Regions from separate parts of the Arthrobacter sp. G119Y2 genome, predicted to be linked through region 3. Evidence: riboswitches for the same ligand, from Rfam matches in the RefSeq annotation. Region 3 holds a riboswitch; each other region holds the start of a gene.

Region 1 (6,956 bases), on a different contig from region 3:
CTCGGACCTTCTGGTCACGGCCACCGGCCACGCGCTGTCGCTGATCCCCGGTTCCCTGGTGGTGGAGGTGGACCGGTCCACCTCCACGCTGTACCTGCACTGCCTGAACGTTTCCACCCCCGAACACGCGGACAAGGTCCGCAAGGACGTCCGGGACACCGAATCCTGGCTGATCCGCAGCATCGGCACCCGCGAGGACCTGGAAGTCTTGAAGGCTGAAGAAGCGTTGTCCCGAGGAGAAGCCGCCGTGCCGGGCGGTACCGCTGCAACCAGCAAGGGAGCCCCGTCATGATGACCGTTTTTGTGGTCCTGGTGTCCATCATGCTGTCGGCCGCAGCGGCCGGTGCGATTTTCCGGATCGCCCGCGGACCGTCCATTCTGGACCGGGTGCTGGCAGCCGATGTCCTGCTGGCAATCGTTGGTGCCGCTCTCGCAACGGACATGATCGTGAACAAGAACCTCAACTTCCTGGCGCTCCTGGTGTCCGTCTCGCTGATCGGCTTCATCGGCTCCGTGACGGTTGCCCGCTTCGTTACGGACAGGAGATAACCGGTGAACCAGGAACTGAAAGACGTCATTGTCGGAGTCCTGATGCTCGGCGGTGCCCTGATGTCGCTGGCCGCAGCCATTGGCCTCACGCGTTTCCCCGACCTCATGAGCCGGATGCACGCCGCCTCCAAACCCCAGGTGCTGGGCCTGCTGCTGTTCCTGCTGGCCATGGCCGTGCAGTTTGAAAGCTGGGTCCTGCTGCCGGTCCTTGCCGTGTGCTGGCTGTTCATGCTCCTCACCGCCCCGGTCTCCGCCCACATGATTGGCCGCGCGGGTTACCGCACCAAGCACCTGCGGCCGGAGCTGCTGACGATCGACGAGCTCGACGACGTTGTGGCGCGGGCGCAGGAGCTGCTGCTGCAGGCCAACGCCGGAACCGCCGGGGATGACAGCGACAGTGAAGACCCGCGCGTGGACGACGACCCCGGCGAACACCCGCCGGCCGGCTCGCTGGACGACGACGCCGTACCCGTTACTCCGGCCCGGGCTCCCGAGGCGCAGCCCGGGGCTGTATCCGGAGCCGAAGCGGAAAACAATCAGGGCGCCCGCCGCCCGGGACACAGTCCCGAGGGCTGAGCGCCCCGAAGTAAGGCGGAGGACGCCTAGACGATTTCCGGCGTCTTCTGGTAGCGCTGGATGGCGCGCTGGGTGCCCCGGTTCGTCAGCACGCGGATGCCCTGGCTGACGGCACCGGATACGACGGCGAAGATCACCGCGGTGCGCAGGCTCACGTCCAGGACACCGTCCTTGTCGCGGGGCGGCTCGTTGCCCGTGACGCGGGTCCAGACAAAGTCCAGGATCTTGGCGGACAGGAGACCGGCGCCGATGCTGGCACCGGTGGCGAGCAGTTTGAGGATCAGGTTCATGATGCTCCTAGGGTTGAAGGCCTTTTCCCTAACCCTACCCGCCGATCCTCCCCTTCGGGCCGTTCCGTGTGTACAGTGGGAGGCGCAAACATACGACAGGGGAGCGCCTCTGCCCTTGCTCTCTGCCCGGGATTACAGCCGGTCAGAAAGAACAAGGAAAGACCAACGGCGCTGAGAGTGCGGACATCCGCAGACCCTCGAACCTGATCCGGTTAGTACCGGCGCTAGGGAGTCGAGATCTCACGGGACCTCACGGCAGTCCGCCGTGGACGGTCCCTCCCCTCCTGTACCTCAGGAGGATTTTTTTATGCAGCAGAACCGTTTCCAGCAGCAGTTGTCATCCCTCCGGCGCCCGTGGCGGGTGGTGGATATTGTGGTCGCCTCTGTGCTGGGCGTGGCAGTAGGCGTAATTTTTTGGGCCTGGTCCCTGGGCTACGCCGGCGTTGAAGCCCTGATCCTTGCTTTCCCTCCGCTCGGCGGGCTGTACACCGGCGGATGGTTGATCGCCGGCGTTCTCGGTGCGCTCATTATCCGCAAACCCGGCGCTGCAATTTACTGCGAAGTCCTCGCCGCCGCAGTTTCCGGCGTGCTGGGCACCCAGTTCGGCCTGTCAGTGCTGCTCTCCGGCTTCATCCAGGGCCTCGGCGCGGAACTGGTGTTCCTGGCGTTCCTTTACCTCCGGTACACGCTGCCCGTGGCGGTGCTGGCCGGACTTGTCTCGGGAATCTTCCTCGGCGTCAGTGAAAGCATCCTCTACAAGCCGGAATGGGCCTTCCAGTGGCAGGCGCTGTACACGCTGTTCGCCGCCGTCTCCGGAGCCGTCATTGCCGGATTTGTCTCCTGGCTGATCGCCCGGGCGCTGGCCCGCACCGGAGTGCTGGCCCCGTTTGCGTCCGGACGGGCTGCGGACGTTCGCTCCCATGCACGCGCCTAGGCGGTCCCCGGCCGGAGCTCCCGCAGCGGTCCGAGCCCGCGACTACAGCTGGCGGCACTCCGGGCGCAGCACCCCGGCCGTCTCCTCCCTGTCACTGGACATTGAGGCCGGCGAAAAGGTGCTGCTGCTCGGGGCCTCCGGCGCCGGCAAATCCACCCTGCTGCATGCCCTCGCCGGCGTGCTGGGCGAAGGGTCCGGCCCCGATGCCGCGGGCGAGGAGCACGGCACCCTGACCCTGGACGGGGAAACTCCGCTGAAGGCCCGCGGCCGGGCCGGGCTCGTGCTGCAGGATCCCGACTCCCAGCTGGTGCTCTCCCGGGTGGGCGACGAAGTGGCGTTCGGCGCCGAAAACCTCCGGGTGCCGCCGCAGGAGATTTGGGAACGGGTCCGGGCGAGCCTGGACGACGTCGGGCTCCGGGTTCCGCTGCACCATCCCACCGCAGCCCTGTCCGGCGGGCAGAAACAGCGGCTGGCTCTGGCATCGGTGCTGGCCATGCGGCCCGGGCTGCTGCTGCTCGATGAACCCACGGCCAACCTGGACCCGGCGGGAGTGCTGGAGGTCCGCGCCGCCGTCGAACGCGTCCTGGAACGCACCGGCGCCACGCTCATCGTGGTGGAACACCGCGTTTCAGTGTGGGCCGACGTCGTGGACCGCGTGGTGGTCCTGGCGGCCGACGGCGGAATCCTCGCCGACGGACCGCCCTCGAAGGTCCTCACCGATCCGTCCAACCGGGACCGCCTCCGCGCCGCGGGGGTCTGGCTGCCCGGAGTGCGGCCGGCCGTTGGCGGTCCGGCGGCCGGAACACCGGGGGAACTCCTGCTCGAAGCCCGCGGTCTCGGCGCCGGACGCTCCAAGCGGGCACCGGCTGTTGTGGGAGACGTGGACCTGGCGCTGCCGGCCGGAACCGCCCTGGGGATCACCGGTCCCAACGGGGCCGGAAAGTCCACGCTGGCGCTGACCCTGGGCGGGCTGCTGAAGCCCGTCGCCGGCGCCCTGCGTGCCGCCCCCGCACTGGCCGGTGCTGCAGGGCCCGATCCTGCGCGGTGGAAATCAACGGACCTGGTGACCCGGATCGGCACCGTTTTCCAGGAACCCGAGCACCAGTTCCTCGCGGCAACGGTGCGGGAGGAACTGGCCTTCGGACCCCGGCGCACGGGGCGGAAGTCCGAAGCGCAGGTAGCCGGGCTGGTGGCTTCCCTGGCCGACCGGCTGCGGTTGTCCGCGCTGCTGGACGCCAACCCGTTCACCCTCTCCGGCGGAGAGAAGCGCCGCCTCTCCGTCGCCACGATGATCGCCACCGACCCCGCTGTGCTTCTCCTGGACGAACCCACCTTCGGGCAGGACGCGAACACCTGGGCCGAGCTCGTGGCACTGCTCCGTACGCTGGTGGCTGACGGCACGGCGGTGGTCTCCGTGACCCACGACGCCGAATTCCTGGCTGCCCTGGGCGGCAGCCTCCTGCGGGTGGAACACGGCACCGCCCGGGCCGGAGCGCTGCTGTGAAACGCTCGGAAGAATTGAGTTTCACAGCACAGCACCAGGAACCCGCCGACCTGAGCAACCCCTCCCGGCGGCCGGCCGGAACGTTGCTGGAACGGGCCAATCCGCTGTCCAAGCTGGCTGCGGCGCTGGCTCTGACAGTGGCTGTGCTGGTGAGCGTGGACTGGATCAGTGCCTCAATAGTCCTGGCGTCCGAGCTGGTCCTGCTGCCGCTGCTGCGGATTGAGCCGCTGACGCTGCTCAAGCGCATCTGGCCGTTGCTTGTTGCTGCCCTCATCGGCGCCTACGGCACCGCACTGCTGGCCGAAAAGACCGGAGTGGTGCTGCTGGACGCCGGGCCGCTGCTGTTCACATCGGATTCGGTGGAGGCAGGCATCGCGATTGGACTGCGGGGGCTGGCGATCGCCCTGCCCGGAATCTATCTGCTGGTCTCCACGGACCCGACGGATCTGGCGGATGCGCTGGCCCAGAAGCTGCGGCTGCCGCACCGCTTCGTGCTCGGCGCGCTGGCTGCCATGCGGCTGGTCGGCCTGCTGGTCTCGGAATGGCAGACCCTGGGCATGGCCCGGCACGCACGCGGGATCGGCTCGGACGCAGGGCCGCTGGCCCGTGCCCGGTCCTTCCTCGGGCAGTCGGTGGCGCTGCTGGTCCAGGCGGTGCGCCGCGCCATTCGGCTGGCAGCGGCCATGGAGGCGCGCGGCTTTGGCAGCGGCGAGCGGACCTGGGCGCGGACGTCCGTGTTCACCGGCCTGGATATCTGGGTGGCTCTGTACGGGGTGGTGTCTGCCGGCGCTGCACTGGCTGCCGCCGTGGCGGCGGGGACGTTCAACTTCATCCTCACCTAGGCCGGCCGGGGGCCCGGCCGGGGACCCGGGGCGCCCGCGCCGGGGCGCCCCGGCGGCGGCCGTTCCCTCTCGTTAACCCTCCGTCAGCGCTTCCCGCAGCAGGGCGGTCAGTTCCTCGGTGAGAGCGGGGGAGGAACTGATCGGCGTTCCGTCGATGGAGGTAACCGGAGCCAGCAGCCGGATGCTGGAAACCAGCCACACGGCGTCGGCCTCCATCAGGTGCGCCGGCTCCAGCGGGCCGTAACCCCGGGCCCAGCCGGCTGCTTCGGCGGCGTCGAACAGGGCCCGCTGGGTGGTGCCGGGGAGGATCCCGCTCTCCAGCTCGGGGGTCAGCAGCATTTTGACGCCGTCCTCTTCCACGGCCAAAATGACGCTGGACGTCGGGCCTTCCAGGACCTTGCCGTCGGCGGAGGTGAAAATGACGTCGTCGGCGCCGTTGGCCTTCGCGTAGCGCAGGGCGGCCATGTTGACGGCGTAGGAGAGGGTCTTGGCTCCGAGGAGCAGCCACGGTGCCCGCTCCGCCAGAGTGCTGTCGTAACCGCGGTCCAGCAGCAGTACGGACACGCCGTCCGCAGTGCGTTCGCGTGTGCCGGCCGGAACGGGGGAAGCGGCAACCCACGCCGTGGGGGAGTGCGCCCCTTCAACGCCGCGGGTCAGCAGCAGCTTCACCACGGCCTCGCCCGGGCCTTCCCGCAGCACCAGTTCCGTCAGCGCTGTTGCGACGGCACGCTCCCAGGCGCCGCGCGCCGGCGGTTCAAGGTCCAGGGCGCGGGCCGAGGACGTCAGCCGGTCCAGGTGGGCGTCCATTTTGCGGGCGCTGCCGTCCACGGCCAGCATCGATTCGAAGATGCCGTCGCCTCGGGTCGCGCCGAGATCTGTGGCCATCAGCTGCGGAACGGAAGCGTCGGCCAGGCGGCCTTCGGGGAATTCGGGGTCCAAAAATACCAGAACAGTCATGTGCCCAGCCTAGTTTGCCGGTGCGGCAGACTAGGCTTGAGGATAAGGATCAGCTGATGGGAGCGTCGTGTGTGGGTGGCATTAACCGGTTCGACGCTGCCTTTGTGGATTGCCACCGCACTCACCATCCTTGACTACGCCATCCGAATCATTGCGCTGGGCGTGGTTCCCGGCAACCGGCGCCCCACCACCGCCATGGCCTGGCTGCTGTGCATCTTCTTCCTTCCGGTCCCGGGAATCATCCTGTTCCTGCTCTTCGGGAACTTCCGGCTGTCTGAACACCGGGTGAAACGGCAGGCTGAAGTCAACCGGGCCGTACGTGAGAACACCCGCGAACTCGAGGCCGAAGGCAGCCGGTATTCCGGTCCCGAGTGGGTGGTTTCCGCCACCGAGCTGAACCGCAGGCTGGGATCGTTCCCGAGCCTGGACGGCAACAAAGTGGAACTGCAGCGGGACTACGACGAATCCATCAGGGAGATGACCGAGGTGGTCCGGGGCGCGCAGAAATACGTGCACGTCGAGTTCTACATCATGAGTTACGACGCCGTCACCCGGGACTTCTTTGCCGCCCTCAAGGAAGCGGCGGCCCGCGGCGTGCCGGTGCGGCTCCTGTTTGACCACATCGGCACCCTGCGGGTGAAGGGATACCGCAAGCTGCTCAAGGAACTGCGCAGCACCGACATCCAGTGGCGGCGCATGCTGCCCATCCTTCCGGCCCGCGGCCAGTGGCGCCGCCCGGACCTGCGCAACCACCGGAAGATCCTCGTGGTGGACGGCCAGGTGGCCTACACCGGTTCGCAGAACCTGGTGGAACCGTCCTACCGCAAGCCCCGCAACCACAGGATGGGGCGCAAATGGGTGGAGCTGATGGCCCGCCTGGAGGGGCCGGTGGTTGACGAAATCAACGTGGTGTTCGCGACCGACTGGAACGCGGAAACCGACGAGAACCTGGAACGCGAACTCAGCCTCTACGAGTGGACAACGCACCCCGGTGAAGTCACCTGCCAGGTGGTGCCCAGCGGTCCCGGATTCTCCACCGAAAACAACCTCCGGCTCTTCACCTCCCTGATCTATTCGGCCTCGGACCGGATTTCCATCACCAGCCCGTACTTCGTTCCTGACGATTCGCTGCTGTATGCCATTACGACGGCGGCGCAGCGCGGCGTGCAGGTGGAGCTTTTTGTATCCGAGAAGGGCGACCAGTTCCTGGTGGACCACGCCCAGCGCTCCTACTACGAGGCGCTGCTGCGGGCCGGCATCCGGATCTATCTCTACCCGAAGCCGCTGGTCCTTCACGCCAAGCA
Region 2 (6,956 bases), on a different contig from region 3:
GGAGTTCGCTATGTCCTATCCCACCGGCGGCAGATCACTCCGCCGCACCAATGCCCAGCGGGCGTCCTGGTACTTCGGCTTAATCTTCATCGTGATCGGTGTTCTGGGATTCGTTCCGGGAATTACCCAGAACTACGAGGCCCTGTACTTCGCCGGAAATACGTCGGAGGCAGTCCTTCTCGGGGTTTTCCAGGTGTCCATTCTGCACAACATCGTCCACCTGTTGTTCGGCTTCCTCGGGCTCATCATGGCCAGGGCTAACAACACGGCCCGAATTTTCCTCATCGGCGGCGGGGTTGTTTACCTGCTGCTGTGGATCTATGGATTGATCGTTCCCCATCACTCCGCGGGAAACTTTGTTCCCGTCAACAACGCGGACAACTGGCTGCACCTGATTTTGGGCATTGCCATGGTCGGACTGGGTCTGCTGTTTGGCCGCAGCCAGGCCACTTCGGGCAGGACCTCCACCGCGTAAAACAGGACCTCCACACCGTAAAAGACCACGGAAAGGACCGGCAATTGCCGGTCCTTTCCGCTGTCCAGCCCTTGTTCACCCGTGATGGTTCAACCGCCATTGTTCAACGCCGTCCTAATACCGTTCGGATTTCACCCGGGCCTGCAGAAAAAGGCAATAGACCCCTGGCATCCCGGGTACATCCGCCTCCGGCGGCTGCGGGGTGCTGGTCACGGGCGTGCGCGGTGGCTAGCGTAGGGGAATGGACGCCAGCGAGATTCAGCACCGGATTTCAGAACTAGTGGAGAAAGAACAGTCCCTGAGGGACTCGCCTGCCGGCGAGCATCCCGAGGACCGGATGGAGCAGCTGCGCCGGGTTGAGGAGCAGCTGGACCAGTGCTGGGACCTGCTGCGGCAGCGCCGGGCTCGCCTGGACGCCGGCGAAAACCCGGACGATGCGACAGTTAGGCCGGTCGGCGAGGTCGAAGGCTACAAGCAGTAACTGCACCGCAGGCTGCGCCATCGGCTCAGGACTTCGGCGACCTCAGGACTTTGGACGCAGTACTTTGTCAGTCGCCGGGCAGGACCTCCCGGGCGAGTGTGGCTGCGCCCAGGGTCCGGCGGAACGGGCTCTGACCGGTCGCAGTCTCCAGCAGGGCCCAGATCACCAGTGAAGCTTTGCTCAGGCTGCCCATGAGGTCCCGGTACTTCGGCGTCAGCGCCATCATGGACGCGGCACCAAACCCGGCCCACGCAAGGATGGGAAGGTTGGGTGCTTCAAAAATCCGAATCCGCCCGTTGCGGTCGCGGAAAAAGTTCGTGATGGCCATGGCCTACGCACCCTTCTTGGTTTTGGCGGCAGTTTTCCGCGCCGCGGGTTTCTTCTCGCTGGATTCCCCGTCGTCGTTTTTGCGCCGGGACGAGGACCGTGACCCCGAGCCGCCGGATTTCGTCCCGCCGGACTTTTTGCCGCGGTTTTTTTCCACGCTGCGGCGCAGCGCTTCCATCAGGTCCAGGACCTTGCCGCCTTCGTCGTCGGACTCGCCACCAAAGGTTTCCTCGGTGTCCAGCGCCTCGCCCTTTTCGAGCTTCGCTTCGATCAGCGTCTTCAGCTGTTCCTGATAGTCGTCGGTAAATTCGGCCGGGTTGAAGTCCGAGCTGAAGGAATCGACGAGGGCGGAGGACATTTCCAGCTCCTTCGCGCTGATCCGCACCTTCTCGTCCAGGGACGGGAAGGACGCCTCGCGCACTTCGTCCTCCCACAGCAGTGTCTGCAGGGTCAGGACGTCACCCCGGACCCGCAGGGCACCGAGCCGGCTCTTCTGGCGCAGCGAAAACTGTACGATGGCCGTGCGCTCGGTGTCCTCGAGCGTCCGGCGCAGCAGCACATAGGACTTTGTGGACTTGGAGTCCGGCTCCAGGTAATAGGCCTTGTTGAAGAGGATCGGATCGACCTGCTCGCTGGGAACGAATTCGACGACGTCGATCTCCCGGCTCTTTTCCACCGGCAGGGAGGCCAGGTCCTCATCAGTGAGCACCACGGTCTGCTCGCCGTCGTCGTACGCCTTGGCGATGTCCTTGTACTCCACCACCTCGCCGCAGATTTCGCAGCGGCGCTGATAGCGGATGCGCCCGCCGTCCTTTTCGTGGACCTGGTGCAGGCTGACGTCGTGGTCTTCGGTGGCGGCGTAAACCTTGACTGGGACATTGACCAGTCCAAAGGCGATGGCGCCCTTCCAGATGGCTCTCATGTAGTCCAGTGAACACTAAACCCCGGCGTCCGGGCCAGAGCGTCCCCGGGCCGGATCCGCGCCCGCCACCTCCTCGCCTATGGCCCGGTAGAGGTCCGGATCGGTGAAGTAGGCACTGTGCGACGCCGGAAACGGTTCGCCCGAGGTGATCTCCACATCACGGATCCCGGCGCCGCCGGAAAAGACATTTTCGGCGCAAAAGGACAGCAGATCCCGCTCATCCCAGAAGTTCAGCCACGGCACCGGAACGCTCCCCGGCTTTCCGGGTCCGGCAAGGGCCAGCCCGCCCAGCAGGTAGAGCCACGGGCTTTGGGAGCCGGCGGTGACCAGCAGGTCAACCCGCATGCCGGCTGCGTCCCACTCCGGCCCGGTCAGCAGATCCACCGCCGCCACCCCGCCGAGGCTGTGCCCGAACAGGATGACCGGGGCGTCCTGCGGGGACAGGCGCAGGGCATTGGCAATGACGGACCGGGCGTCGGCTCCGCGGCGGAGGTAATAGATGATGCTGCGGGAAAAATCCGAAGCGGCTTCGGTCAGCGGCACGCGTCGGTCTACGGCGGCATTGGTCACCAGCTCCAGCACCCATCGCTGCACGCTGCCGGCCAGCACCCGTTCCTCCGCAGCCGCCGTATCCGTTTCCGCGGCCGCACCGGCCCCGGAAGCAGCAGGCCAGGGCGCCGCTGCTGCGCGCAGCAGATCCATTCCGGCCATTGCCAGGCCCCGTCCGCCGTCGGGCCCGGGCAGCTCCGCCGCGGCGGCGCTGTCCCGGTAGCGCGGCGGCAGTGCCGGCACCACGCTGACATCGCGAGCAGCGCCGGCGGCCCACGCGACATTCAGGACGGTGTAGTTGGCCAGACCGGGTTCCAGCACCAACTGTTCGCGGATGATCCGGGCAGGAACAGGATCGGGGCCGCCGGTGCCCTGCAGGAAAACCAGGGTTCCGGCGGCGGGAGGTGCAGTGCTCACGCCGGCCTTTCCGGTCCGGACCGGGCGCCCGGACACTGTTCAGGGCGCCACTGTAGGCACGCCGGCGGCGGAGCCGCCAGAGTCCTGACGAGAAAGCCCGGATGCTGCCCGCCGTGAAAGCCCGCAGGATGTCGGCGGCGCCCGCGGAACACCGATAATGGAAGGGACGGAGGCGAATATGGGCAAGACTGCAGGCAGCGACGGATTAGCGGACCCACCCGGCTCCGCCCGGTCCGAACTGACGGTGGGCCAGGTGGCGGAACGCAGCGGCGTGGCGGTTTCCGCGCTGCACTTTTACGAGCGGCAGGGCTTGATCGCCAGCCGCCGCACGGCGGGGAACCAGAGGCGCTTTGACCGCTCCGTGCTCCGGCGGGTTGCGGTGATCCGGGCCGCCCAGCGCGCCGGAATCCCGCTGGCCACCATTGCGCGCGCCCTGGAAGAACTGCCGACGGACGCCGTGCCGGATCACAATGACTGGCAGCGGCTGTCACTGGCGTGGCGGCAGGAACTGGACGCCCGGATCCACTCCTTGGAGGCTTTGCGGGACCGCCTCGGCGGCTGCATCGGCTGCGGCTGCCTCTCGCTTGCCGAATGCCGGTTTGTAAACCCCGACGACGAATCAGCCGGCCGGGGAACCGGTGCACCCGTCCTGGACTACTGATGAGCGGCTGCGGCCGGGCCGCGGGTCGCCGCAGCGGGCAGGCTCCGATTTGACCTCAACCATTGTTGAGGTTCTAGCGTAGGACGTATGCTCACAGACCATTTCAAGGACGCCTTCCGTGCCCATCCGGCGGGAGTGGCCGTCATTACTACCGACGGCGGGTCCGGTCCGGTGGGACTGACTGCATCGTCTGTGTCTTCCGTTTCGGCCGATCCGGCCATCCTGGTCTTTTCGCTGGCCTCGGCCTCCGGTTCAGCCGGCGTTGTTGCCTCTGCCGAGACCATTGTGGTGCACCTCCTGGGCGCCCGGAATGCCGGGCTGGCCGATCTTTTTGCCCGCCCGGGTTCCGAACGCTTCACCTCGGCGCTGGCCTGGGAGGAGCTTCCCACCGGGGAACCGCTGCTGCGGGATGTGCCGCGGGCCCTCCGCGCCCGAATCCTGGAGCGCACCGCCGTCGGCTCCTCCGTACTGGTAACTGCCGAAGTCCTGGAGATCCTGAGCCCGGGGGCGCCGGATGAGCCGCTGGTCTACCACAACCGCACCTATCACCGGCTGGGTGACCACTCCACGCTCTAACCGGCGGACCCGGCGGACCCGGCGGACGGGCGGACAGGCGTAAGCAGGGCGGCCGGAGCAGCGCCGGCCGGGGTCCCTCGGGCCCAGGTGGGAACGGGCGCGCAAATGGCCTAGAGTGCTTTGCAGTGACACGGGGTGCCGACAGGCTGAGATAACACCCGTTGAACCTGATCTAGTTCGAACTAGCGAAGGGATGTCGCGGATGACTATTCGCCTGACACCGTTAACCGTTTCCACCCTCCTGGCGCGCCTGCGCGCCGAACCGCCCCTGGTGCAGTGCCTGACCAATGCCGTGGTCACAAATTTCACCGCCAACGTTCTGCTCGCGCTGGGCGCGGCACCGGCGATGACCGACATACCGGGGGAGGCAGGACCGTTCGCCCGGGCGGCCTCGGGTGTGCTGATCAATTTGGGCACCCCGCATGAGGAACAGCGCCGGGCCATGCTGGAGGCCGCCGAAGCCGCCAATGATGCCGGAACCCCCTGGGTGCTGGACCCGGTGGCCGTGGGCAGCCTGCCGGTGCGCACTGCCCTCGCGGCCGAACTGCTGGCCCTGCGGCCGACGGCCATCCGCGGGAACGCCTCGGAAATCATTGCGCTGGCCGGCCTCGGGTCCGGCGGCCGCGGCGTCGACGCCACCGACGATCCGGAAAGCGCCCTTCCGGCGGCGCTCCTGCTGGCTGAAAAACACGGTTCCGTTGTCGCCGTCTCGGGCCCCACTGACGTGATCACGGACGGCGTGCAGACCCTGCGGGTCAGTAACGGTGATGCGCTGCTCACCCGGGTCACCGGCGGCGGCTGTGCGCTGGGCGCTGTCACCGCGGCATTCCTGGGCGCAGCCGGCGACGGCGGCAAGTTGGCCGCAGTGGCGGCGGCAACCGCCGTTTACACCGTTGCGGCTGAACCGGCAGCGCAGTCCTGCTCCGGACCGGGCAGCTTCGCCGTCGGCTTCCTCGACGCCCTCGCCTCTCTCAACGCGCAGGACCTGAAGCAGCGGCTGGTGAGCGCATGAAGGCCGGAGTCGCTGACGTGTCCCGGGCCCGGGAGCGCGTCCGCAACAGCGGCATTTACCTGGTGACCGACACGGTCCTTTGCGGGCCGCGCGGGGTCGTCGAGACCGTCAGGGCCGCAGTGGCAGGCGGCGTGGAAACCATCCAGGTACGGGAAAAGAACGCCTCGGCGGCTGATTTTTACGCCCTGGTCCTTGCTGTCGCCGAAGCCGCAGGAAACCGGGCCACCGTACTGGTGGATGACCGGGTGGACATCTACCTGGCGGCCCGGGCCGCCCGCGCCGGCGTCCACGGAGTCCACGTGGGCCAAAGCGACCTGCCCGCCGAGCTGGTGCGCACGCTCGTGGGCCCGGACGCCGTCGTCGGCCTGACCGCCAACACCGCGGAGCATCTGGAAGCGCTCGCAGCGCTGCCGCCGGGAACCGTGGATTACCTCGGGACCGGGGTCATCCGGCCCACCCGCACCAAAGCAAATCATCCGAAGCCGCTGGGAATCAGCGGATTTACCGAGTTCGCGGCGCGGGCGCCGCTGCCGGTGGTAGCCATCGGCGGCATCGTGCGCGAGGACATCGGTGCCCTGCGGGCAGCCGGTGCCACCGGCGCCGCAGTGGTGTCGGCCATTTGCGCAGCGGCCGATCCGCAGGCTGCAGCCGCGGATCTGGTCCGGGCCTGGCATGCTGGGAGCCCCGCATGAGCGCCGGCAGGGCCCCCCGGATCCCCCGGATCCTCAGCATCGCCGGCACCGATCCGACCGGCGGCGCCGGAATCCAGGCCGACCTCAAATCCATCGCGGCCACGGGCGGGTACGGCATGGCCGTCGTCACCGCGCTGGTCGCCCAGAACACCCGCGGCGTGCGCTCGGTGCACACCCCGCCGGCCGGCTTCCTGCGTGAACAGCTGGAAGCCGTGGGCGACGACGTCGGCATTGACGCCGTGAAGATCGGCATGCTCGGCAGCACCGATCTCACGCAGACCGTTGACGCGTGGCTGGCGGAAGCCGGCGTGCCCGCCGTGGTCCTGGACCCGGTCATGATTGCCACCAGCGGCGACCGCCTGCTGGACGACGGCGCGGAGGCGGCCCTGCGGCAGCTGCTGCACCGCGTGGACCTGGTGACGCCGAACCTGCCCGAGCTGGCCGTGCTGGTGCAGGAACCGGTCGCGGAGTCCTGGGACTGCGCCCTGGCACAGGGCAAACGCCTCTCTGCCGCCTACGGCGTCAAGGTCCTGGTCAAAGGCGGGCACCTGGCGGGGGACCGGTGCCCCGATGCCCTGGTGGATGCCGGCGCAGCGGACCCCCTGGTGCTGCAGGTCCAGGCACCGCGGGTGGACACGGTCAACACCCACGGCACGGGATGCTCGATGTCCGCGGCCATGGCGACGTTCCATGCCCGCCTGGGCCGCTGGGACCAGGCGCTAACGGCGACCAAAGCCTGGCTGCAGGAGGCGCTGGAAAACGCCGACGAGCTCGACGTCGGTGCCGGCCACGGGCCGGTGCACCACTTCCACGGGGTGTGGGAACGCGGGCTGGAGCCCCTCCC
Region 3 (6,956 bases):
GGCCGCGGAACAGCCAGGGGCGCAGCCGCGAGTAGCGGAAGCCCAGCCCGGTCACGGACATCAAGGGGCCGGCTGCGGCGGCCGGTGCGGCTGACCTGCCTGCCGCAGGTTCAGCGGCGGCCGGCGCGGTTGCCGGAGCTGCGCTCAGGGGTGTTGTCAGGGCTGACACGACGGTCATGACAGCGCGCCTTTCTTCTGGGAACGGGCCAGCAGCACCACAAAAACGGGGGCGCCGATAATGGCGGTAAGGATGCCCAGCGGCAGTTCGCTGCTGGACAGGGAACGGCTGAGGGTGTCGATCAGCATCAGATAGGTGCCGCCGAGCAGCAGCGACGCCGGCAGCAGCACCCGGTGATCCGGTCCCATCCAAAGGCGGGCCAGATGCGGAACCACCAGGCCCACCCACCCGACGGCGCCGGCCACAGCCACGGTGCCGGCCGTCATCAGGGCCACTGCACACAGCAGGACCACGCGGGAGCGGTGCGGGTTCACGCCCAGGGCGGCGGCGTCGTCGTCGCCCAGTGAAAGCACGTTCAAGCGCCAGCGCATCGCCAGCACCACGGCGGCACCGATCGCCACGGGGACCAGGGCGGTGAGGACCTTGGTGTAGCTGGCGGCGGCAATGGAGCCGAGCAGCCAGTGCACAATCGAGGGCAGTTCGGAGTATGGATCGGCGGTGTAGGTGATGAAGGAGACCATCGCGTTGAAAAACGCGGCCACCACGATTCCGCCGAGCACGATCATCAGCATCGGGCCGCCGGCTCCGCCCATCCGCCCCAGCGCCAGCACGACGGCGAGCGCGGCCAGGCCGAAGCCGAACGCACCGCCCACCATCCAGCCGCCGGAGAGGCCAAGGGTCAGCACCAGCACGCCGCCGAAGGACGCTCCGGCGGTGACGCCGATGATGTCCGGGCTAACCAGCGGATTGCGGAACAGGGCCTGCAGGCAGGCACCGCCCAGGGACAGCGCCCCGCCCACCAGGAATGCCAGCAGGACGCGCGGCAGGCGTACGTCCAGCACCACGGTGGCTTCCTGATCGGTCCAGGTCCGCCGCAGCGCGCCCTCTCCCCCGCCGGCGCCGAAGAGTGCCGTTGCCTCGTTGGCGAGGATGCGCAGGATCTCGTTCGGCGGCACCCAGTACCGGCCGGCGGCCATGGACACCAGGGCCACCGCGCACAGGATCAGGACACACAGCAGCAGCGGCAGCCGGTGGCTGCGGGCCGGCGGGCGGGATGATTCGGGCGGGGCCGGCCGGGAAGAGGCCGACGGCGGCACGGGCAGGCCGGCAGCCTCGACTGCCGCCGCCGGGGCCGCCGGTGCCATACCCGCGGCAGCCGCCGTCGTCGTGCCCGTCCTTGTCTCAGGCACTGAAGACCTCGTAGCCGGTGCTTGCGCTGTTCAGGTCCAGGCGGAGGGCGGCGTCGATCTGGGTCTCTGAAATGTCGTAGCCGTAGAGGTAGCTGATCTTCTCGCGCATGGCTGCGCGGAGGTTGTGCCGGGTGAGCCCGGGATGGAAGATCTCGGCGGCCCACTGCCACATCAGCGGAGATTCGGCGCACGGGACTTCCCAGCGGTAGCCGCCCAGCGGAGCCTTGTAGACGCGGCGGTTGCGCACTGCGGACACGGAGGCCAGGGACTTGTCGGCGTACACGTCCGCCGGGGTGCGGGTGTCGAAGCCTCCCAGCGTGATGACCTCGGGGTCCCATTCGATGAGCTGCTCGGCGCTGACCACGTTCTCGGCACTGATGTTGTCCGCGGCCATGTTCCGGCCCCCGGCCAGTTCCATCCAGTAGTGCATGTAGGAGGATTTGTTCGACGCGGAGTAGCCGTCTCCGGACTGGCCCAGGTGGACCACGCGCACCGGGGTCGTCACGGAGGAAAGTTCCTGCCGGAGGCGCTCGATCTCGGCGTGCATCCAGTCCACAATCTCGGTGCCGCGTTCCGGCTTGCCCAGGATCGTCGAGAACAGCGAGACCCAGGTTTCCAGGTATTCCTGCGTGCCGTAGAGCAGGCAGACGGTCTTGAAGCCCGCCGTTTCCAGCGGCTCCACCAGGCCGTCGCCCTGGTCCGCCCACTGGAACACGACGTCGGGGTCCAGGGAGGTGAGCGTTTCAATGTTCGGCGTGAAGCTGGACGGGGAAACCGTGGTGGTCGTCTTCGACTCCGGGTACATCTCCCCGAACAGGCCCTGCCGGTTGGCCTGGACGGTGGACTCGTTGATGCCGACAATCTTGCCGTAACCGCCGTCCACCGCGGCGAGCATGGAAGGCGAGGGGATCACCGTCGTCGCAATCCGCTGCACGGGAGCGTCAAAGGAGACCTGCACGCCGCGCATGTCAGTCACGGTGAAGCCCTGTGAACCGGCTGATCCGCCGGCGGTGGCCACCGTTTCGCGGGAGGAACAGGCGCCCAGGGCAAGGGCCAGAAAGCCCAGGCCGGCGCCGCCCAGAAGGGTTCTGCGGGAGGTTCCATGAGGAGGATGGGAGGGAGACAACTGCATTCCTATCGCTAACGGAAGGTAAGGCTTACCTAAGACTGACGTAGATATCAGACCACATCGAAGCGATTAGCGCATATTTGTGTATCGTAATTCGCTGATTCGCCCCTGCAGGGCGGCCCTTCCAGCCCGCCCGGGGACGCGAAGCGACGGTGGATGACCGCTCCCGGCGTGGTAGGCTCCCTGACACGCTGGTAAAGCAGCGGTTCTGCGGGAGTCCCTCTGGGGACTGAGAGGGCTTAAGCGCCGACCGCCACACCTGATGCGGGTCATGCCGCCGTAGGAAAAGGACATCCCGGTGAATCCTGCACCCCAGCCCTCCCGTTCCGTCCCCGGAACACCCGCCGTCGACGTCGTAGTGGTCGGCGCCGGAGTGATCGGTTTGGCAGCAGCCTGGGAGCTGCGGCGGCGCGGCCGCACAGTTGCCGTGGTTGACCCGGATCCCGGGGGCGGCGCATCTCTGGCCGCGGCGGGAATGCTGGCTCCGGCCTCCGAGGTGCAGTACAGCCAAGAGCCCCTGTATCCGCTGATGGCTGCCTCCGCGGCCGAATATCCGACGTTCGTTTCGGCACTGGAAGCAGCGGCGGGCGCGTCCGTTGGTTACCGGCGCACCGAGACCCTGGTCTGCGGAGCCGATGCCGCCGACCGGCAGGCGCTGGCAGATTTGCGCCTGCTGCAGATGAGTTACGGGACAACGGTTGAGCAGGTATCCCTACGAACCGCACGCACGCTGGAGCCTGCGCTCAGTCCCCGCCTTTCGTCCGTCTTCCGCATTCCCTCCGACCATCAGGTGGACCCCCGCCGGCTCACCGCAGCCCTTCTCGGTGCCCTGGTGGCACCCGGCGGGACGGAGGGTTGTCCTTCCGGCCGGACAGACGGCGGCCCTGCCGTGCTCATTGGAGCTTCCGCCACCGGCCTGCTGTGGGGAGGCGGAGCCGTTAGCGGCGTCGTACTGGAGGACGGGAGGGAACTTGCCGCCGCACAGACGCTATTGGCAGCGGGCACCGGACTAAGCCGGCTGCACGGCCTGCCGTCCGGCTATGCTCCGCCGCTGCGCCCCGTGCACGGGGACATCCTGCGCACTCGGCTGCCCGCGGGAGCGCCTCCCCTGCTCGAGCACACCGTCCGCGGCCTGGTTCACGGCGTACCGGTCTATCTGGTGCCGCGCAGCGACGGCACGATCGTCATTGGCGCCACGTCCCGCGAGGACGGACGGAACGGGGCCAGCGCCGGAGGTGTTTTTGCCCTGCTGCGGGACGCACAGACCCTCGTACCGGCAGTTGCGGACCTGGATCTGGTCGAAGTCATGGCCCGGGCCCGCCCCGCTACCCCCGATGACCGCCCGTACCTCGGCGCCCTGCGCAGGCCGGACGGGACGCCCGTACCCGGCGTGGCGGTGTCCACCGGATTTTCGCGGCACGGGGTGCTGCTGGCTCCGCTGGCTGCCCGCCTCGCAGCCCAGCTTCTCACCGGCATGCGCGGCAGCAACCCGGCAGCCGATGCCCGGTTCCTGGCCGCTGCCGACCCGCACCGTTTCGACCACAGCAGCCCTAACCCGCCCGCCGCCGCTCCCGCCGCTGCGCCGCCCACCACACCTCCGCTCAGCACACCGCCGCCCGCCACCTCGAACAGGAGCATGTAATGCCCGCCATAACCTTCAACGGCACCCCCAGGAACGTTCCGCGGGAGACCACGATCACCGATCTCGTCGCCGGCGCCACCCGGCGCCCGCTGCTGCCGGACGGCCGTCCGGCCGACGGCGGGCGCCTAGGCGTAGCGGTGGCGGTGGACGCCGCCGTCGTGCCGCGCAGCTCCTGGTCCCGCACGACAGTCGCCGAGGGACAGACCGTTGAAATCGTCACCGCCATCCAGGGAGGCTAATCATGGCCAGCGTTCTCACAGCCGACCACTTGGAACTTGACGGCACAGAACTGTCGTCCCGGCTCATCATGGGCACGGGAGGCCTGACCTCCCTTCACACCCTCGAGCAGGCACTGCTTGCCTCCGGGACCGAACTGACCACCGTGGCAATGCGGCGCTTCACCCCGCAGCAGGGCGATTCCCTTTTTGCGGTGCTGGAGCGCAACGGCATCCGGATCCTGCCCAATACGGCCGGTTGCTACACCGCGCGCGACGCCCTGCTGACAGCGGAGCTTGGACGCGAGGCACTGGAAACTAACTGGGTGAAGCTGGAGGTGATCGCCGATGACGAGACACTGCTCCCCGACGTCGTGGAGCTGCTGGACGCCACGGAGCAGCTCGCGGCCCGGGGATTCAAAGTGTTCGCTTACACCTCTGATGACCCGGTCACCGCGCAGCGCCTGGAAGACCTGGGTGCTGCCGCCGTCATGCCCCTGGGTGCCCCGATCGGCACCGGCCTCGGCATACTCAATCCCCACAACATCGAGCTCATCACCTCCCGGGCGTCCGTACCGGTGATCCTGGACGCCGGCATCGGCACCGCTTCCGAAGCTGCTCTGGCCATGGAACTGGGCTGCGACGCCGTACTGCTGGCCAGCGCCGTCACCCGCGCCCAGGATCCGGTGGCAATGGCGGCGGCAATGCGGCATGCCGTAGCCGGCGGCCGTCTGGCTTTCCGCGCCGGCCGCATTCCGGCCCGCAGCCATGCCGTGGCGTCCTCTCCCCGGGCGGGGACCGTTGGCTCCGGCGAACCCGAGCACCGGCCCCGCGGCGACTGGGAACCCGTCGGAACTACGCAGTGATTTCCGGCCGGCGCCGCCGCAAACATGTCGCTGAAAGACGTATCGTTACGCCATGACTCTCCCGGCACTTAAAGAACGCGCAGGTCAGAGTGGATACGACATCTGACGACGTAACAATTGCTACTCACTTGACAGCAGCTGGTGGTAGCTTCGCAACCATGACTGCGATCCCCGATTCCATCCCTGTTTTGGACCTGAGCACCGCCCGCAATGCCGACGGTTCCTTCAATACCGACTTCATTGCTGCGCTGCGCGAAGCAACCCACCGGATCGGGTTTTTCCAGCTGGTTGGCTACGGTGCCGGTGAGTCCAAATGGGAGGGCCTGTTCGACGTCACCAAGCGCTTTTTCGACCTGCCGCTGGAGAACCGGCTGGAGCTGGACAACCGCAAGTCGCCGCACTTCCGCGGTTACACCCGGCTGGGGACCGAGCTGACCCAGGGCCGCCCGGATTCACGCGAGCAGATCGACTTCGGTCCGGAACGCGAACCCGTGGCGGATTACCCGTCCGATCAGCCGTTCTGGCTGGTCCAGGGCCCCAACCTTTTCCCTGACGAGGTCCTTCCCGAGCTGCGGGAGAAGTCCATGGAGTGGGCGGAGCTTATGTCTGAGGTGGGCGCGGAACTGCTCAGCGCCATCGCGGTCTCCCTCGAGCTGCCCGAAGACCACTTCGCCGAACCGTTTGAAGGCTCCCCGGCCTGGATGGCCAAGCTGGCCCACTACGTGGGCGGCGAGGTTCAGGAAGCCGGCACCCAGGGTGTGGGCCTGCACGCCGACTACGGCTTCGTGACGCTCCTGCTGCAGGATTCCGTGGGCGGCCTCGAAGTCCGCCCGCACGAGTCGGAGACCTGGCTTCCGGTGGAGCCGATCCCCGGGGCACTTGTCGTCAACCTCGGCGAAATGCTCGAAGTGGCCACGCAGGGCTACCTCTCCGCCACCATCCACCGCGTGACGGCTCCGGCCCCCGGCGTGGACCGCTACGCCATTCCGTTCTTCTGGTCGCCGCGCCTGGACGCCGTCATTGATCCGGTGGAGCTGCCCGCCGAACTCGCGGCGCAGTCACGCGGAATTTCCGATGACCCGGAAAACCCCATGCTGGCGTCCTACGGTTCCAATGTCCTCAAGGGCTGGCTCCGGGCGCACCCCCAGGTGGCCAAGCTGCACCACCCGGAGCTGCTCACCTCCAAGTAACGCCCGGAGCGCAACCGGCGGGCCGGCCGGCCAAACTGGACTGGCCGCCGCCGGTTGGGATGCACAGGCTGGGCCTGGCCCAGACTCTCACGCAGATCGCCACAAGGCTCGCGAAGAACTGCACGCGCGTGTTCAGCGCGGCGAGAACCACGACGACGACAGTCGAAAACTGGGGCCGAGGAACGGTCAGACACAAGTTCCACAGCCCCAGTAGCGACATCCCGCCAACGTCGTTTCGGATGCTTAGCGCAGGTGAATACCTAGCAGCCGCCGATTGCGACCGCGTAACGCAGTGCGCCAAGGCTGGGGTTTGCATATAGTTCCGTTTCGCCTGCAGTTACGCAGAACTCCTCGGACGCATAAGTGTAATCGACTCTGATTTTCACCGTCGAACCATTGCTGGTGCAGTGGGTATAGTGAGCGACTCGCCTCTCCCCCCGAGAAAGGACTCCAAGTGAAGGGTTTTGGAAGGCTGATAGTCGAGTCGTAGTACTCGGTCTTCTCATAGTGTCCGCATACTCCTGCACTGGCAGGACCCGCTCCAAT

What was found. A riboswitch is a leader RNA that binds a small molecule or an ion and turns the genes downstream of it on or off. The one in region 3 is predicted to bind thiamine pyrophosphate.
Region 1: linked by a shared signal. The riboswitch ahead of WKB88_RS14030 (ECF transporter S component) and the one ahead of WKB88_RS14995 (FAD-dependent oxidoreductase) in region 3 are both predicted to bind thiamine pyrophosphate.
Region 2: linked by a shared signal. The riboswitch ahead of thiM (hydroxyethylthiazole kinase) and the one ahead of WKB88_RS14995 (FAD-dependent oxidoreductase) in region 3 are both predicted to bind thiamine pyrophosphate.

The regions. Positions count from the first base shown of each region.
Region 1 is NZ_JBBPFS010000006.1:82,890-89,845, forward strand. It holds gene WKB88_RS14010 (Na+/H+ antiporter subunit E) at 1-292, shown strand, start outside; gene WKB88_RS14015 (monovalent cation/H+ antiporter complex subunit F) at 289-549, shown strand; partial or broken gene mnhG (monovalent cation/H(+) antiporter subunit G) at 553-894, shown strand; gene WKB88_RS14025 (DUF4235 domain-containing protein) at 1,152-1,415, opposite strand; TPP riboswitch at 1,503-1,663, shown strand; gene WKB88_RS14030 (ECF transporter S component) at 1,723-2,349, shown strand; gene WKB88_RS14035 (ABC transporter ATP-binding protein) at 2,336-3,853, shown strand; gene WKB88_RS14040 (energy-coupling factor transporter transmembrane component T family protein) at 3,904-4,695, shown strand; gene WKB88_RS14045 (aminodeoxychorismate lyase) at 4,768-5,652, opposite strand; gene cls (cardiolipin synthase) at 5,722-6,956, shown strand, end outside.
Region 2 is NZ_JBBPFS010000004.1:333,421-340,376, forward strand. It holds gene WKB88_RS10880 (DUF4383 domain-containing protein) at 11-475, shown strand; gene WKB88_RS10885 (DUF2630 family protein) at 717-956, shown strand; gene WKB88_RS10890 (hypothetical protein) at 1,024-1,284, opposite strand; gene ku (non-homologous end joining protein Ku) at 1,288-2,205, opposite strand; gene WKB88_RS10900 (hypothetical protein) at 2,221-3,171, opposite strand; gene soxR (redox-sensitive transcriptional activator SoxR) at 3,350-3,832, shown strand; gene WKB88_RS10910 (flavin reductase family protein) at 3,920-4,408, shown strand; TPP riboswitch at 4,530-4,619, shown strand; gene thiM (hydroxyethylthiazole kinase) at 4,602-5,420, shown strand; gene thiE (thiamine phosphate synthase) at 5,417-6,112, shown strand; gene WKB88_RS10925 (bifunctional hydroxymethylpyrimidine kinase/phosphomethylpyrimidine kinase) at 6,109-6,956, shown strand, end outside.
Region 3 is NZ_JBBPFS010000007.1:32,232-39,187, reverse strand. It holds gene WKB88_RS15010 (ABC transporter ATP-binding protein) at 1-178, opposite strand, end outside; gene WKB88_RS15005 (FecCD family ABC transporter permease) at 175-1,368, opposite strand; gene WKB88_RS15000 (ABC transporter substrate-binding protein) at 1,361-2,500, opposite strand; TPP riboswitch at 2,698-2,801, shown strand; gene WKB88_RS14995 (FAD-dependent oxidoreductase) at 2,796-4,139, shown strand; gene thiS (sulfur carrier protein ThiS) at 4,139-4,378, shown strand; gene WKB88_RS14985 (thiazole synthase) at 4,381-5,220, shown strand; gene WKB88_RS14980 (isopenicillin N synthase family dioxygenase) at 5,379-6,410, shown strand; gene WKB88_RS18250 (DUF6355 family natural product biosynthesis protein) at 6,671-6,916, opposite strand.